One region of the Bacillus halotolerans genome, then DNA from elsewhere that is predicted to be linked to it. Evidence: riboswitches for the same ligand, from Rfam matches in the RefSeq annotation. Region 1 holds a riboswitch; each other region holds the start of a gene.
What was found. A riboswitch is a leader RNA that binds a small molecule or an ion and turns the genes downstream of it on or off. The one in region 1 is predicted to bind thiamine pyrophosphate.
Positions count from the first base shown of each region.

Region 2: another riboswitch for thiamine pyrophosphate. It lies ahead of thiT (energy-coupled thiamine transporter ThiT); the one in region 1 lies ahead of tenA (thiaminase II).
Region 3: another riboswitch for thiamine pyrophosphate. It lies ahead of DIC78_RS02810 (HMP/thiamine ABC transporter substrate-binding protein ThiU); the one in region 1 lies ahead of tenA (thiaminase II).

Region 1 covers NZ_CP029364.1:744,527-750,248, reverse strand. Annotated here, with positions in the region: gene prpE (bis(5'-nucleosyl)-tetraphosphatase PrpE) at 1-555, opposite strand, end outside; gene DIC78_RS03740 (monovalent cation:proton antiporter family protein) at 738-2,582, shown strand; TPP riboswitch at 2,645-2,753, shown strand; gene tenA (thiaminase II) at 2,834-3,541, shown strand; gene tenI (thiazole tautomerase TenI) at 3,519-4,136, shown strand; gene thiO (glycine oxidase ThiO) at 4,120-5,229, shown strand; gene thiS (sulfur carrier protein ThiS) at 5,229-5,429, shown strand; gene thiG (thiazole synthase) at 5,426-5,722, shown strand, end outside.
Region 2 covers NZ_CP029364.1:3,120,816-3,126,537, forward strand. Annotated here, with positions in the region: gene floT (flotillin lipid rafts scaffold protein FloT) at 1-1,282, shown strand, start outside; gene DIC78_RS15990 (GNAT family N-acetyltransferase) at 1,309-1,833, shown strand; gene thiT (energy-coupled thiamine transporter ThiT) at 1,874-2,452, opposite strand; TPP riboswitch at 2,553-2,654, opposite strand; rRNA gene DIC78_RS16000 (16S ribosomal RNA) at 3,127-4,676, shown strand; rRNA gene DIC78_RS16005 (23S ribosomal RNA) at 4,846-5,722, shown strand, end outside.
Region 3 covers NZ_CP029364.1:588,951-594,672, reverse strand. Annotated here, with positions in the region: gene DIC78_RS02820 (ABC transporter ATP-binding protein) at 1-875, opposite strand, end outside; gene DIC78_RS02815 (ECF transporter S component) at 862-1,467, opposite strand; gene DIC78_RS02810 (HMP/thiamine ABC transporter substrate-binding protein ThiU) at 1,464-2,069, opposite strand; TPP riboswitch at 2,166-2,277, opposite strand; gene DIC78_RS02805 (response regulator transcription factor) at 2,379-3,065, shown strand; gene DIC78_RS02800 (sensor histidine kinase) at 3,069-4,433, shown strand; gene DIC78_RS02795 (PepSY domain-containing protein) at 4,430-5,110, shown strand; gene DIC78_RS02790 (PepSY domain-containing protein) at 5,203-5,715, shown strand.

The sequences.
Region 1 (5,722 bases):
CCCATTATAGGCGGCGGCCCAATCCCTCCTGACGGGTCTGCCGTCCGGATACGTTTCACCCGTCACATCGCCGTAAAGCACAAAGTCCTTTACTCTCCTTGTGTTTTTGCCGATATCGTCAGCCTTTATGCCAGCATGGGCGACAACCAATTCTCCATTATGTAAGATGTCGTAAAGCGGCGCAGTTTCATAAAGCTTCATAAATTGTTCGCTGACTTTTCTTCTTTCTTCTTCAGAAAGTGCTTTAAGCTCTGCCGCAGTTGTTTCAAGACCGTGCATCACTTTAACGGGATTTCCTTTTAAGTAGCGGTACAGCTTGTTGCAATGATTTCCCGGGACATAACGCACTGCTCCTTGTTCATAAGCGCCCGCTACAAAGCGGATGACTTCAATTGATTTAGGGCCTCGGTCTGTCAAATCCCCGGCAAAAACAAGCATCCTGCCTTCATCATGTACAGGCAATCCATTTTTTATTGTGTATCCAAGTTTTTCTATCAGGGCTGTCATTTCATCGTAGCAGCCATGAATATCGCTGATTATATCGTAGTAAGCCATGCAGCATCCTCCTTACTCATGATTTTATTTATTATGAAGCAAATTGCTGTGAGTCATCACCAGCTTTTATGTGCAAATTATAGAAGAATCATTTTCTAAAAAAAATGAGACCTTATTACTTTATTTTTCATCATCACCCTTGTTAAAATCGCGTTATGTTTTTTAAAAAGGAGGTTCAGATTATGGCGCATACATCTGTCGCATCATTAGTTGTCGTACTTATCGTTGCATTTTTAACTCCCATCCTTTTGCATCGGTTTAAACTCAGCATCCCTGTTGTAGTTGCTGAAATTATTATGGGATTGATTATAGGAAAAAGCGGTCTTAATTTAGTTGTGGAGGGTGATACTTGGCTGCAGACGCTCTCTATGCTCGGATTTATCTTTTTAATGTTTTTAAGCGGGCTTGAAATTGATTTTTCATCCTTTGAGAGAGGAAAGAAAAAGCAGTTTCTGCAAAACGGCAAGGAAGCACCCAATACATTTGCCACAGCATCCATTATTTTTATCGGTATTTTTATTTTATCATTGCTGCTGTCCTATGGGTTCGTCTTGGCCGGATTTATCCAAAATGCTTTTTTAATGACGCTTATTATTTCTACGATTTCGTTAGGTGTTGTTGTTCCAACCTTAAAGGAAGAACGGATCATGGATTCAAACATCGGGCAGATTATCCTGCTTGTTGCTGTGATTGCTGACTTGGTCACTATGATTCTTCTTGCTGTATTTTCTTCTCTATACGGAGAGGACAGCGGAAACATGTGGCTCTTGATGATCCTGTTCGCAGCCGGAGTAGTGCTTTACTTTTTCGGCCGGGTCTTCAAACACCGTTCTTTTGTTCAGTCCATGTCAAAAGGGACGATCCAGATCGGGACTCGTGCTATTTTCACCTTAATTATCGTACTGGTGGCTCTGTCTGAATCACTGGGAGCAGAAAATATTCTCGGCGCTTTCTTAGCGGGCGTGCTTGTTTCCCTGCTCTCGCCGAACAAGGAACTGGTTCAGCAACTTGATTCCTTCGGCTACGGGTTCTTAATACCGATTTTCTTTGTGATGGTCGGTGTAAAATTGGATATTTGGACACTTTTTCAGGACCCGAAAATTTTAGTGATGATTCCGCTGTTGCTTATGGCGCTGTTAGTAAGCAAAATTCTTCCTGTCCTGTACTTGAAGAAATGGTATGATAACCGCACAATTTTGGCGTCTGGTTTCCTGCTGACATCAACGCTTTCTCTTGTGATTGCCGCTGCGACAATCGGCCAGCAGCTTCATGTAATCAGCGCGAATATGTCAGGAGCGCTTACGCTGGTGGCGGTTATTGCAAGTATTTTTACGCCGGTCGGTTTTAAAAAGCTGTACAAAAAACAGGAGCAGCCGGAGGAGAAAAAGAAGATCACATTTATCGGCGCTAATCAAATGACACTGCCTGTGACACTTGAATTGCCTGAGAACGAGTATGAAGTGCGTGTCGTGCACGTTTATCAAGAAAACGCTGAGGAAAAGCTGTCAGACTCAGTATTTTCCGTCGAAACGATTTCTGATTATGAGCATCAAACCCTTGAATCACTCGGTATATTTGATACAGAAATCCTTGTGGTGGCGACAGGGGATGAAGACATGAATACGGACATCGCACTATACGCCAAAGAAAAAGGAACAGAAAGAGTCATTGCCAGCACCGGATCACCGGAGAACGAAGCGAAATTGAAAGAGCAGGGCATCAGCATCTTTTCCATCTTGCTGTCGACCAAAACGCTGCTTCGCGCGCTGATAGAAGCGCCTGGCGTCATGAAACTGCTCACGAACCAAGAGTCTTCGCTGTATCAAATTAATATGGAAAACAGCAAATACGACGGCGTGATTCTCCGTGAATTCCCTTTAACAGGCGACGTGATTTTTGTCAGGATTTTCCGGGGTGTCGACAGCATCGTTCCTCACGGCGATACAAGACTGAAAATCGGAGACCGCTTAATTGTCACCGGATCACGCGGGTACGTAACCGATCTTAAGAAAACATTGGAAGGATAATATCTTGACCAAATAAGGATTCGTGTTAATATAGAGGGGCAGAACAATTCAATATGCATTCGTAAAACCACTAGGGGTGTCCTTTATAAGGGCTGAGATAAAAGTGTGACTTTTAGACCCTCATAACTTGAACAGGTTCAGACCTGCGTAGGGAAGTGGAGCGGTATTTGTGTTATATAACTATGCCAATTCCAAACCACTTTTCCTTGCGGGAAAGTGGTTTTTTTATTATCAGACAGGGGGAATGACGTGTGAAGTTTTCAGAAGAATGCCGCAGTGCAGCCGCAGAATGGTGGGAAGGCAGCTTTGTCCATCCATTTGTTCAGGGGATCGGTGACGGAACTCTCCCGATCGACCGCTTTAAATATTACGTGCTTCAGGATTCTTACTATTTAACTCATTTTGCAAAGGTGCAATCGTTCGGTGCCGCTTATGCAAAGGATCTTTATACAACAGGACGCATGGCCAGCCATGCTCAAGGTACATATGAAGCGGAGATGGCGCTTCATCGCGAGTTTACGGAGCTTTTGGAAATCAGTGAGGAAGAACGGAAGTCATTTAAGCCATCTCCTACCGCTTACTCCTATACATCCCATATGTACCGTTCGGTTTTGAGCGGGAATTTTGCAGAAATCTTGGCAGCTCTTCTCCCGTGCTATTGGCTTTATTATGAGGTTGGTGAGAAATTGCTGACATGTGATCCGGGGCATCCGATTTACCAGAAGTGGATTAGCACATACGGCGGTGACTGGTTCAGACAGCAGGTGGAAGAACAAATTAACCGCCTGGATGAGCTGGCGGAAAACAGCACAGAGGAAGTGCGTGCCAAGATGAAAGAGAATTTCGTTATTTCGAGCTATTATGAATATCAGTTCTGGGGAATGGCTTATCGAAAAGAAGGCTGGTCAGACAGCGGCGTAAAAGAGGTGGAAGGGCTTGGAGCTGCACGCCATAACTGATGACCGCAAGCCGGTTGAAGATCTAATGAGATCAATTATAGCCATTCAGGATGAGGTTGATTTCATCCATATTCGTGAACGGTCTAAATCGGCGGCTGACATTTTGAAACTGCTGGAGCTTATTTCTGAAGGCGGTGTTGATAAGCAAAAGCTGGTGATGAATGGCCGGGTTGATATTGCGCTTTTTTCAAATATTCACCGCGTTCAGCTGCCGAGCAGCAGCTTTTCGCCGAAACAAGTAAGAGCCAGATTTCCTCACCTGCACATTGGGCGATCGGTGCATTCACTGGAGGAAGCGCTTCAGGCAGAAAAGGAAGACGCTGATTATGTTTTGTTCGGCCATGTGTTTGAAACGGATTGCAAACAAGGCCTTGATGGCAGAGGCGTGTCTTTGCTTTCAGAAATCAAACAGAGGATCTCGATTCCGGTTATTGCAATTGGCGGAATGACACCTGCCAGATTAAGAGAAGTGAAACAAGCAGGTTCAGACGGTATCGCTGTCATGTCCGGAATTTTTTCTTCCGATGATCCTTTGGAAGCTGCCAGACGATATTCCCGCAAGCTAAAGGAGATTCAGTATGAAAAGGCATTATGATGCAGTTGTCATTGGAGGCGGAATTATTGGTTCCGCGATAGCTTATCAGTTGGCAAAAGAAAAGAAAAACACCGCATTGCTTGAAAGCGGAACAATCGGCGGCAGAACAACAAGCGCCGCGGCAGGGATGCTTGGCGCCCATGCCGAGTGCGAGGAGCGGGATGCGTTTTTTGATTTCGCCATGCACAGTCAGCGTTTGTATCAGGGTCTTGGAGAGGAGCTACTTGCCTTATCCGGCATTGATATCAGAAGGCATGAAGGCGGTATGTTTAAGCTTGCATTCTCCGAAGAAGACGTGTCCCGCTTGAGACGGATGGACGATTTGCATACTGTCAGCTGGCATACAAAAGAAGAAGTGCTGGAAAAAGAGCCGTATACGGCCGGTGAGATTTACGGGGCGAGCTTTATTCAGGACGATGTTCATGTTGAGCCTTATTTTGTGTGCAAGGCATACGCTAAATCGGCTAAAGCGCTTGGTACGGATATTTTTGAGCATACTCCCGTTCTCGATGTGACGCGTGGCGGTGAATCCATTTTGATCAAAACGGGTTCCGGTGACGTGCATGCGGACCATGTCGTGGTTGCCAGCGGGGTCTGGAGCGGGATGTTTTTTAAACAGCTCGGGTTGAACCAGTCATTTTTTCCTGTAAAAGGAGAGTGCCTGTCTGTTTGGAATGATGATATTCCGCTGACAAAAACACTTTATCATGATCATTGCTATATCGTACCGAGAAAAAGCGGCAGACTGGTTGTCGGCGCGACGATGAAGCCTGGTGATTGGAGCGATAAGCCGGATCTTGGCGGACTTCAGTCGGTTATGGAAAAAGCGAAAACGATGTTGCCGGCGATTCAGAATATGAAGGTTGATCGTTTTTGGGCGGGACTGCGTCCGGGGACAAAGGACGGAAAACCATACATTGGCAGACACCCTGAGGACAGCCGCATTTTATTTGCGGCGGGCCATTTCAGAAACGGGATTCTGCTTGCTCCTGCAACGGGTGCTTTAATCGGTGATCTCATTATGAATAAAGAGGTCAAGGCAGACTGGCTGCACGCCTTTCGAATTGATCGCAAGGAGGCGGTTCAGATATGATGCTTCAGCTGAACGGTAAACAAGTTGAGTGGGATAGAGACACAGGTACGATTCAGGATTTGCTTGCGTCTTATCAGCTTGAAAATAAAATCGTGATCGTTGAAAGAAATAAAGAAATTATCGGTAAAGAACAATATCACGAGGTAGAGCTTTCTGATCGTGATGTCATCGAAATTGTCCATTTTGTAGGAGGCGGATGAGAATGCTAACAATTGGCGGGAAACAATTTCAATCAAGGTTGCTGCTGGGCACGGGAAAATATCCATCGTTTGACATTCAAAAGGAAGCGGTGGCTGTTTCAGAGTCTGATATTTTAACATTTGCTGTGCGGAGAATGAATATCTTTGAAGCGTCTCAGCCTAATTTTCTGGAGCAGCTTGATTTATCAAAATATACGCTTCTGCCAAATACAGCAGGCGCCAGCACGGCGGAAGAAGCAGTTCGAATTGCACGGCTTGCGAAGGCATCCGGGCTTTGTGACATGATTAAAGTC
Region 2 (5,722 bases), 1.8 Mb from region 1:
ACTCGATGTATCGACACCTGAAGTGTATACCGAGCAAGGTGTGCCTGTAATGGCAGACGGAACTGCAATTATTAAAATCGGCGGCTCTATTGGAGAAATCGCCACAGCAGCCGAACAATTTTTAGGAAAGTCAAAAGAAGACCGTGAGCAGGAGGCCCGTGAGGTACTGGAAGGCCACCTCCGTTCCATTCTCGGGTCTATGACAGTAGAAGAAATTTATAAAAACCGCGAAAAATTCTCTCAAGAAGTGCAGCGTGTCGCTTCACAGGATCTTGCGAAGATGGGTCTTGTGATTGTCTCCTTTACCATTAAAGATGTCCGTGATAAAAACGGCTATCTTGAATCACTAGGTAAACCGAGAATTGCGCAGGTAAAACGTGATGCTGACATTGCAACCGCAGAGGCCGATAAAGAAACAAGAATTAAGAGGGCGGAAGCCGATAAAGAAGCCAAAAAATCAGAGCTTGAACGAGCGACGGAAATTGCCGAAGCTGAAAAAATCAATCAGCTTAAAATGGCTGAATACCGGCGAGATCAAGATACAGCAAAAGCCAACGCTGACCAGGCATACGATTTGGAAACAGCCAAAGCACGCCAGCAGGTGACTGAGCAGGAAATGCAGGTCAAGATTATAGAACGCCAAAAACAAATTGAATTAGAAGAAAAAGAAATTCTCCGCCGTGAACGCCAGTATGATTCTGAAGTGAAGAAAAAAGCCGATGCAGACCGCTATTCAGTTGAGCAATCTGCCGCTGCTGAAAAAGCCAAACAGCTAGCCCAAGCCGATGCCAAGAAATACAGCATAGAAGCGATGGCGAAGGCTGAAGCTGAAAGGGTCAGAATTGACGGCCTTGCAAAAGCAGAAGCTGAAAAAGCAAAAGGTGAGACAGAGGCTGAGGTTATTCGCTTAAAAGGTCTTGCGGAAGCGGAAGCGAAAGAAAAAATTGCCGCTGCCTTTGAGCAGTACGGTCAGGCTGCGATTTTCGATATGATTGTCAAAATGCTTCCGGAATACGCGAAACAGGTATCAGCACCGCTTTCAAATATTGATAAGATCACCGTTGTTGATACAGGAGGAAACGGTGATTCAAGCGGCGCCAACAAAGTCACAAGCTATGCGACAAATTTAATGTCCAGTCTGCAAGAAAGCTTAAAAGCGTCTTCGGGAATCGACGTAAAAGAAATGATTGAGAACTTTTCAGGAAAAGGCAACATCAAACAGAGCATCAACGAACTGACAAATGAATTAAAAGAAACAAAACCTGTTCAAAAATCTGAATAACCATTGCGGAAAGGATTAGAGAATGAATGGTGACTATAAGAGAAGCACGACTAGATGATATAAAGGCAATCGCAAAAGTGCATGTTGACAGCTGGGTGACAACATACAGCGGCATTGTCTCCGCTGAATACTTAAATGGTTTGAACTACAAGGATTTTGAAGCCAAATGGAAAAGCCGTTCATTAAAGGGGGTTTTTGTGGCAGAAGATGAAAAAGGCTCGGTATTCGGCTTTGCATCTTTTGGTTCAATTCGTTCAGAGCAGAAAGGCTATGACGGAGAGTTGTATGCCATTTACCTTTTAAAAGAAAAACAGCGGCAAGGTGCAGGCAGAGCGCTTTTGACAAAGGGTACAGATTTTTTGCTTGATCAGGGCTTTACGAGCATGTTTGTTTGGGTCGTAGAAGAGAATCCTTCGATTAATTTTTATCAGTCGTTTTCACCTGAAAGAGCAGCCGAGGATAGTTTTGAAATCGCAGGAGAAAGCATGAAAGAAATAGGATTCGGCTGGCCGGATCTTGCTTCATTAAAAAATCTGCTTAACGGAAGATAAAAAACAACCCCCAGCGGAACGGCCGCTGGGGGTTGTTAGATTAAGCCTTTTCGGTTTTCAGCAAGCGCGGAGCTGTCATGAACAATAAACAAAGGGCAATCGCACAGATGATGAATGACGGAATCATATAAGTAGCATTATAAGTTAATGAGTAGAGCCATACCGGCGTTCCTTTTGGTGCAAAGCTGCCGAAAAATACAGCCCCTGAAATCACGTGTGCAGCATAACGCAGAAAACTGCCGATAAAAACTGCGCAAATAATTGATACGATCAATTTCCCTTTTGCTTTTGATAAGGCGGATTTGCGGACAGCGGAAGCGAAAAAGCCGCTTATGCCGACAGCGGCGAACGCTGCCATGTAATCAAGCAACAGCTGAACAGGGTGCTGAAGAAATAGATTTCCGATCGCAATTTGAACGAGACCTGTCAATAGACCGGTTGTAAGCCCCGCTTTAACTCCCCAGCGAAAAGAAATCAAAAAAATCGGAATCATCATGATGGATACCGACCCTCCTTGAGGCATACGGAGGAACATTCCGGAAACGATGTCTAAAATGACAGCAGCAGCAGTCATGATTGCAATTTCAATAAGACGTACCAGTTGTCTTGATTGAGCCATAAAAATCCCCTTCCATCGATAGACAATCCAAAAGGACAACAAAAAAGCAGCACGCGGAAGGATGAGGAAAGTTCCACGCACTGCTTTACAATCTGCAATTCATTTGACTTTGCCACATCCCTACGCCAGCGTTAACTAACAGGTTCAAAGGGTCAGAACGAAACCGCTCACTCTCAGCTTTTATGCTCCCCTTGTGGTCATCGGATATTTAGTTCGTTTCTACTATACAAGAAAAAGGTTAAAACAACAAGATGACATTGCCTGTAGTAAATGTTCTTTAATAGATAAATGTTTTATAAAGCATTACAAGTTAGATAGAATAAAGAAAGATTACAGTTTTATTGTTTTATAGATTTTTTTAAAAAACTATTGCAATAAATAATTATAGGTGTTATATTATTAAACGTCGCTGATGAACAGCAGACAAAACAAGAAGCTTTAAACAACTTTTAAAAAAGTTGTTGACAATTAAGAAGCTGAGTGTTATATTGGTAAAGCTGCTTCATTGAGAGCGGTGATGATCTTTGAAAACTAAACAAGACAAAACGTACCTGTTAATTCAAGTTTTATTATAAATCGCACAGCAATGTGCGTAGTCAGTCAAACTGAGGTCTGCACGATGCAGATCACGCAGATGTTGCCACAGGATGTGGTGAACTTAATCTGCGATCCATTTATCGGAGAGTTTGATCCTGGCTCAGGACGAACGCTGGCGGCGTGCCTAATACATGCAAGTCGAGCGGACAGATGGGAGCTTGCTCCCTGATGTTAGCGGCGGACGGGTGAGTAACACGTGGGTAACCTGCCTGTAAGACTGGGATAACTCCGGGAAACCGGGGCTAATACCGGATGCTTGTTTGAACCGCATGGTTCAAACATAAAAGGTGGCTTCGGCTACCACTTACAGATGGACCCGCGGCGCATTAGCTAGTTGGTGAGGTAATGGCTCACCAAGGCAACGATGCGTAGCCGACCTGAGAGGGTGATCGGCCACACTGGGACTGAGACACGGCCCAGACTCCTACGGGAGGCAGCAGTAGGGAATCTTCCGCAATGGACGAAAGTCTGACGGAGCAACGCCGCGTGAGTGATGAAGGTTTTCGGATCGTAAAGCTCTGTTGTTAGGGAAGAACAAGTACCGTTCGAATAGGGCGGTACCTTGACGGTACCTAACCAGAAAGCCACGGCTAACTACGTGCCAGCAGCCGCGGTAATACGTAGGTGGCAAGCGTTGTCCGGAATTATTGGGCGTAAAGGGCTCGCAGGCGGTTCCTTAAGTCTGATGTGAAAGCCCCCGGCTCAACCGGGGAGGGTCATTGGAAACTGGGGAACTTGAGTGCAGAAGAGGAGAGTGGAATTCCACGTGTAGCGGTGAAATGCGTAGAGATGTGGAGGAACACCAGTGGCGAAGGCGACTCTCTGGTCTGTAACTGACGCTGAGGAGCGAAAGCGTGGGGAGCGAACAGGATTAGATACCCTGGTAGTCCACGCCGTAAACGATGAGTGCTAAGTGTTAGGGGGTTTCCGCCCCTTAGTGCTGCAGCTAACGCATTAAGCACTCCGCCTGGGGAGTACGGTCGCAAGACTGAAACTCAAAGGAATTGACGGGGGCCCGCACAAGCGGTGGAGCATGTGGTTTAATTCGAAGCAACGCGAAGAACCTTACCAGGTCTTGACATCCTCTGACAATCCTAGAGATAGGACGTCCCCTTCGGGGGCAGAGTGACAGGTGGTGCATGGTTGTCGTCAGCTCGTGTCGTGAGATGTTGGGTTAAGTCCCGCAACGAGCGCAACCCTTGATCTTAGTTGCCAGCATTCAGTTGGGCACTCTAAGGTGACTGCCGGTGACAAACCGGAGGAAGGTGGGGATGACGTCAAATCATCATGCCCCTTATGACCTGGGCTACACACGTGCTACAATGGACAGAACAAAGGGCAGCGAAACCGCGAGGTTAAGCCAATCCCACAAATCTGTTCTCAGTTCGGATCGCAGTCTGCAACTCGACTGCGTGAAGCTGGAATCGCTAGTAATCGCGGATCAGCATGCCGCGGTGAATACGTTCCCGGGCCTTGTACACACCGCCCGTCACACCACGAGAGTTTGTAACACCCGAAGTCGGTGAGGTAACCTTTATGGAGCCAGCCGCCGAAGGTGGGACAGATGATTGGGGTGAAGTCGTAACAAGGTAGCCGTATCGGAAGGTGCGGCTGGATCACCTCCTTTCTAAGGATATTTACGGAATATAAGACCTTGGGTCTTATAAACAGAACGTTCCCTGTCTTGTTTAGTTTTGAAGGATCATTCCTTCGAAACGTGTTCTTTGAAAACTAGATAACAGTAGACATCACATTCAATTAGTAACACAAGATATCACATAGTGATTCTTTTTAACGGTTAAGTTAGAAAGGGCGCACGGTGGATGCCTTGGCACTAGGAGCCGATGAAGGACGGGACGAACACCGATATGCTTCGGGGAGCTGTAAGCAAGCTTTGATCCGGAGATTTCCGAATGGGGAAACCCACCACTCGTAATGGAGTGGTATCCATATCTGAATTCATAGGATATGAGAAGGCAGACCCGGGGAACTGAAACATCTAAGTACCCGGAGGAAGAGAAAGCAAATGCGATTCCCTGAGTAGCGGCGAGCGAAACGGGATTAGCCCAAACCAAGAGGCTTGCCTCTTGGGGTTGTAGGACACTCTATACGGAGTTACAAAGGAACGAGGTAGATGAAGAGGTCTGGAAAGGCCCGCCATAGGAGGTAACAGCCCTGTAGTCAAAACTTCGTTCTCTCCAGAGTGGATCCTGAGTACGGCGGAACACGTGAAATTCCGTCGGAATCCGGGAGGACCATCTCCCAAGGCTAAATACTCCCTAGTGACCGATAGTGAACCAGTACCGTGAGGGAAAGGTGAAAAGCACCCCGGAAGGGGAGTGAAAGAGATCCTGAAACCGTGTGCCTACAAGTAGTCAGAGCCCGTTAACGGGTGATGGCGTGCCTTTTGTAGAATGAACCGGCGAGTTACGATCCCGTGCAAGGTTAAGCAGAAGATGCGGAGCCGCAGCGAAAGCGAGTCTGAATAGGGCGCATGAGTACGTGGTCGTAGACCCGAAACCAGGTGATCTACCCATGTCCAGGGTGAAGTTCAGGTAACACTGAATGGAGGCCCGAACCCACGCACGTTGAAAAGTGCGGGGATGAGGTGTGGGTAGGGGTGAAATGCCAATCGAACCTGGAGATAGCTGGTTCTCTCCGAAATAGCTTTAG
Region 3 (5,722 bases), 160 kb from region 1:
TCAGCAGAAAGAACCGCCGCTTCTTCAGCAGGCCCAGCAGGGAAGGGTTCCTTGAACAGCGTTTCTTTTGACAATGTAAACGGTATGCTCACGTTTTCTTGTAAGCCACAAATTTTTGGCGCAGCGATTCCCATTGTTCTTAACATGTTTGAGTGATGCTGAAACATATCCTTAGTCGGCCCGTCTAAGGCTTTCTTGCCTGCTCCATCCAGTACGATTGTTCTTTCAACCCAAGGCGCCCACTCATCAAGCTGATGTTCGATCACGAGAAGGCCGAAGCCTTTTTCCTGCTGAAGCTCTTTGATCATTTGAACGAATTCCCGTGCTGAATAAGGGTCTAAAAGGGAAGTCGGTTCATCCAGAATAATGAGCTCAGGCTCCATCGCCAAAATACAGGCGAGCGCGACTTTTTGCTTCAGTCCCCCTGACAGAGTGGAAATCGTTTTTTCCTTTACATGAGTGATGTGTAATTTTTCCAGAACGTCATCAATTTTCTTCACCATTTCTTCTTGGGGGATTTGCAGATTTTCCAATCCAAAGGCGATTTCATCCTCTACTGTCAGCATACAAAACTGCTGCTCAGGGTCCTGAAAGACGACTCCGACATGCTGAGCGATTGTTTCAGAGGTTTCAGCGTCAGTGATCGTTTTTTGAAATAAGAATACATGCCCAGACAGCATCCCGTCGCAAGCTTCAGGGTAAAGCCCGTTTAAACAGAGGGCAAGCGAGCTTTTTCCGCACCCGCTCGGCCCTAACAATAAAGCGCATTCTCCTTTTTGGAGCTCAAACGTTATATCCTGAAAAATCGGTTTCTCGTTTTCTTCATATGAAAAGCTAAGCCGGTCAACCGAAAGCAACTTGTTATAGGCTTGCATGATTTGATACCCGTTTCCGTTTCCTTTTCTTTTTCAGTTCCTTTCCGAGTGCCATTCCGTTTAAGACACCCGTATATGCGAGAGAATCGCTGACAGCTTTTCCGAGAAGGCCGGCCAGGACCGCACCTGAAACGAGACGGATCACAAGCATAATGAGCAGATAGCCCGGTGAGTACGCCGCATAACCGGAAACAAAGAAATCATAAATAAAGCTGGACACCGAAGACCCCATACCCGCCAGAAGCAGCACAGGAAGGGAATATGCTTTCCAGCGTGTCGCAAGAAATACAGCTTCTGCTCCGAGACCTTGAACAATGCCGATAACGATAACCATCGGGCCTGAAGGATTTCCCAGCAAACATTCAACGAGAGCTGCAATGATTTCTGAAACAAGGGCCGCGCCCGGTTTACGAATGATGTACGCGGCAATCACTGACACGATAAACCAAATGCCGTAAATCGGTTCATAAGCGATGGGCCCGAACATCCCTGCAAGTACGTTTCCGAAATGGGTGAATACTAAATACACAATGCCAAAAACAATACTGATAACAGACATGATGACAATTTCTTTTACTTTCCAGCTTTTCATTTTATCCCTGCTTTCTGTTTTCTTGATGGACTGTTTGCCGAGAAGTTCACGGTCATGGTGACATGGGCTGTTTGCTGATTTGCCATGCGGAAAGCGGCTTCCAGTGTCCGGAACACGTCGTGTGCATCTCCGTCTACCTCACTTGCGTAATGAACACCCTGTACAAAGGTGCCGTCAGCCTTAGCGATTTCAACAGCTTTCATGATGATGTCCATATAATTCGGCTCATTCATCGGATAAAGCGCAAATTGGCAAGGAGCCTCTGCTTTCAGGTCGTGAACAGATTCTTCGTTGACACGCTTTTCATCTGCTGTCAGATATGTATCTCCTTGTGTATCGCCGGGGCAGCCGATGGAAAACGTCCCGTTCATGACAATGTGCTTTTCGCTATTTGCTGCATACAGGTAGATGGCTTTGGCGGCGTCGAATACATGCTCGATCGATCCGCGCAAAACTGTGCTGATATGATCGGTCTTTGTCCAAACCTTTGACGTATCCGTTTTTTTCAGCGCAGACTTGATCACACTGATAAAATCATCTGTCATCGGGTATAAAGAGAACCGAAATCCGGCGATTCTGCTTGTACCGCATAAGTTGTCCATTTCTCTGACCTCCTGTTTTTTTGGTAAAATAAAAAACTGCATATCCTTAGGGAATATGCAGTCATAGATCGAGTAAGCGCACGAAAAAATACACCTTTCGGTCAACCTGCACTTCCCCACGCTGGTATTATCCAGATCGGGTCATAAGGGATCAAAGCGCGTTTTTGCGCGCTTTATCTCAGCCATAACAGCACCCCTAGTGCTTTCCGTATACAATTTTTTATTTTGACATCATAATAGATGATAAGAATCATTTTGTAAACAATGAAATCATTTTTTTCATATAGGAACATGAGAGGATGATCGGAATTGGAAAAAGGGCACATATTAATTGTGGAAGATGAAGAAAAAATCGCGAGGGTCCTTCAGCTTGAATTGGAATATGAAGGATACAGCGTCACCATCAAACATAATGGCTCTGAAGGACTTAACGCGGCCACGGAAGGTTCGTATTCCCTATTGCTGCTCGATGTCATGCTGCCAGGGTTGAGCGGGCTTGAAGTGCTGCGCCGGCTGAGGAAAACGGATCAAAAGACACCGGTTATTTTATTAACAGCCCGCGACAGCGTTCCAGATAAGGTAACGGGGCTTGACATCGGTGCGAATGACTATGTCACCAAGCCGTTTGAAATAGAAGAATTGCTTGCCAGAATCAGAGCGGCACTCCGCCAAACCGGAAGCAAAACAGAGGATATCGGCACATTTTTGACATATGACGATTTGCAGGTGAACGAGAAAACACGTGAAGTCAGACGGGGAGACAAAGAAGTTGGATTAACGCCCCGGGAATTTGATCTGCTCGTCTATATGCTGAAGCATCCGCAGCAAGTGCTGACGAGAGAGCAAATTCTCAGCTCTGTATGGGGGTTTGATTACATCGGTGATACAAATGTCGTCGACGTGTACATAAGATATATCAGAAAAAAATTGGACTATCCTTACGAAAAACAGCTGATTCATACCGTACGCGGGGTCGGCTATACCATTAAGGGGTAAATGATGAAGCTGAAGACAAAGATTCATCTGTATACATCCATTTGGCTGTTGATTTTATTAATGTTGGTTCATACTGCGGTCTATCTCATTTTTTCATCGGCACTCACCTCAAAGGATGCGGCCCGTCTTGCCGATGAAACGGACAATATCACCGAAGCTCTTCATACCGCCGAAACACAAGGGGTGGCTTTGCAGGATATGCTGCAGGCCTATCTTCCGGCAAACGGAATGGTGCGGGTAGTGAGTGCGGATCGGAAAGCCGTCATGACCATCACAAAGGAAAAAGCATATAAAGACTTCCCTCTTTCTTTTCACAGCGGGGAAACGACAGACGTGACAAAGCATGAAGGCAAACTGTTTGCAGCAGCAGCTGTCCCGGTCATTTGGACAGACGGACAAGTCGTATCGCTTCAGCTCGTGGAAAGGCTGGAGCATACAGAAGAGAGTCTTCTTCTGCTAAGAATCATCTTAATTGCGGCCAGCGCGGCTGTCTGTATCGCTTCCTTCTTTGCCGGAAGCTTACTCGCCCGCCATATCACCAATCCAATCAGACAATTGGTGACAACGATGAAAGACATACAGAGAGAAAAAGCATTCAAAACAATTTCTCTGGAAGGACAGTCGCATGACGAACTGTATCAAATGGGGCTGACCTTTAATGAGATGGCGAGCATGCTGAAAGAGCACTACGATAAACAGCAGCAATTCGTCCAAGACGCTTCACACGAGCTGAAAACCCCGCTCACCATTATTGAAAGCTACAGCAATCTGATGAAACGCTGGGGGGCAAAAAAGCCTGAAGTGCTTGAGGAATCCATTGAAGCTATTCATTCAGAAGCGGTCCATATGAAAAAACTGACCAATCAGCTGCTTACGCTGGCCAAGACCCATAAAGAACTGGAGCTTGATCTGAAAACGGTTGACCTGATCGAAGTGTCGCGCGCCGTCATACAAACACTCCAGCCGGTTTATAAACGCGACATCCTTCTTGAGACGGACAAGGAGAATTTGCTTGTAACGGCAGATGAAGAACGCATAAAGCAGCTGCTGACGATTTTGCTTGATAATGCCATAAAGTATAGTGACAAGGCCATTGTGATTTCCGCAGGAACCAATAACAGACGTCCGTTTTTGTCCGTAAGGGATGAAGGAATCGGCATACCTGAAGATCATATCCCGCGCCTGTTTGAACGTTTTTACCGGGCGGATGAGGCACGTAACCGCAAAACAGGCGGAACGGGTTTAGGTCTATCCATTGCCAAACATATTGCCGATGAGCATGGTATTGACCTGTCTGTAAAAAGCAAACCGGGACAGGGAACAAATGTCACGATGCAATTTAGAGAACAGAATGGGGGAGCGCTATGACAAAACGAATGAAAACAGGAGCTGCTGCTGCGGCAGCCGTTTTAGCCATTGTCATCTGCGCGGTTCTTATCATTCAGCAAACCCATGAGGACGTGCTGTCAAAGGAGGCAGTCATAAAAAAAGTAGAAACCTCCTATGAAGGCGACATCACAAAAGTGACGCAATCCAATGATAAAAAAACGTATGATATGACTTTGGAAAATCCAAAAGGAATTTATTTTCTAAAAGCTGATGCTAAATCGGGCGACATATTGTCAATGAACAGAGTGAAAAAGACGAACACATCTGAGATGACAGAAAAAGAAGCTGAGCAGCTCGCTCTGGTGCGGGTGCCGGGCACCGTCAAAAAACACACGCGAAAACACGGAGTTGCGTCGTATACCATTCAAAAAAATAATGGGGAAACATACGAAGTGAAGGTAGATATGAAGACAAAAGCGGTGGTGTCCGCTGATAAAATCAGCAGCAAAGACAAACAAAAGACAACAATTTCGGAAAAAGAGGCAAAAGCCATTGCAGAGCGTGAGGCTGGAGGAAAAGCGGATGACGCCGATTTGGAAGAAAGCGAAGGCACTCTCCTGTTTGAAGTAGATGTTGATCTCCCGAATGACAAGGAAGCTACGGTGAAAATAAACGCCTATACCGGCAAAGTTTCTAATATTATCTATGAAGACTAATGGTTTTCTCATCAAATTCTCATCTTTCTCTCGTTTTCCTTTCATGTTGAGTGTGTAAACTGATCTCATAATGAACAAGGGAGGAATCACATATGCTGAAGAAAAGATGGATGATTGGCTTATTAGCAGGGTGTTTAGCGGCCGGAGGGTTCAGCTACAACGCGTTTGCGAAAGAAAATAATGAACAAACACAGTCTGTTTCTGAAACTGGCGGACTTACTGAACAAGAAGCGGAGTCTATTGCCAAAACAGTTGTTGACGGAACAGTGGATGACATCGACAGAGACATCTATAATGGCAAAGAAGCTTATGAAGTTGAAATCGAAAAAGACGGTGAAGATTATGATGTTTATGTGGATATCAAGACCAAACAAGCGCTCAATGACCCGTTAAAAGAGAAAAAAGAGCAAGTTGTTTTGACAAAAGAAGAAGCAGAACAGATTGCTCTAAAGAAAACAGCTGGAACCGTCACAGAAAGCAAGCTGGATGAAGACGACGGTGCTTATATCTACGAAATTGAGGTTCAAACGAAACAAGGGACTGAAGCAGAATTTGACATCTCTGCAAAGGACGGACGTATTATGAAACAGGAATTAGACGACTAACCCCGCA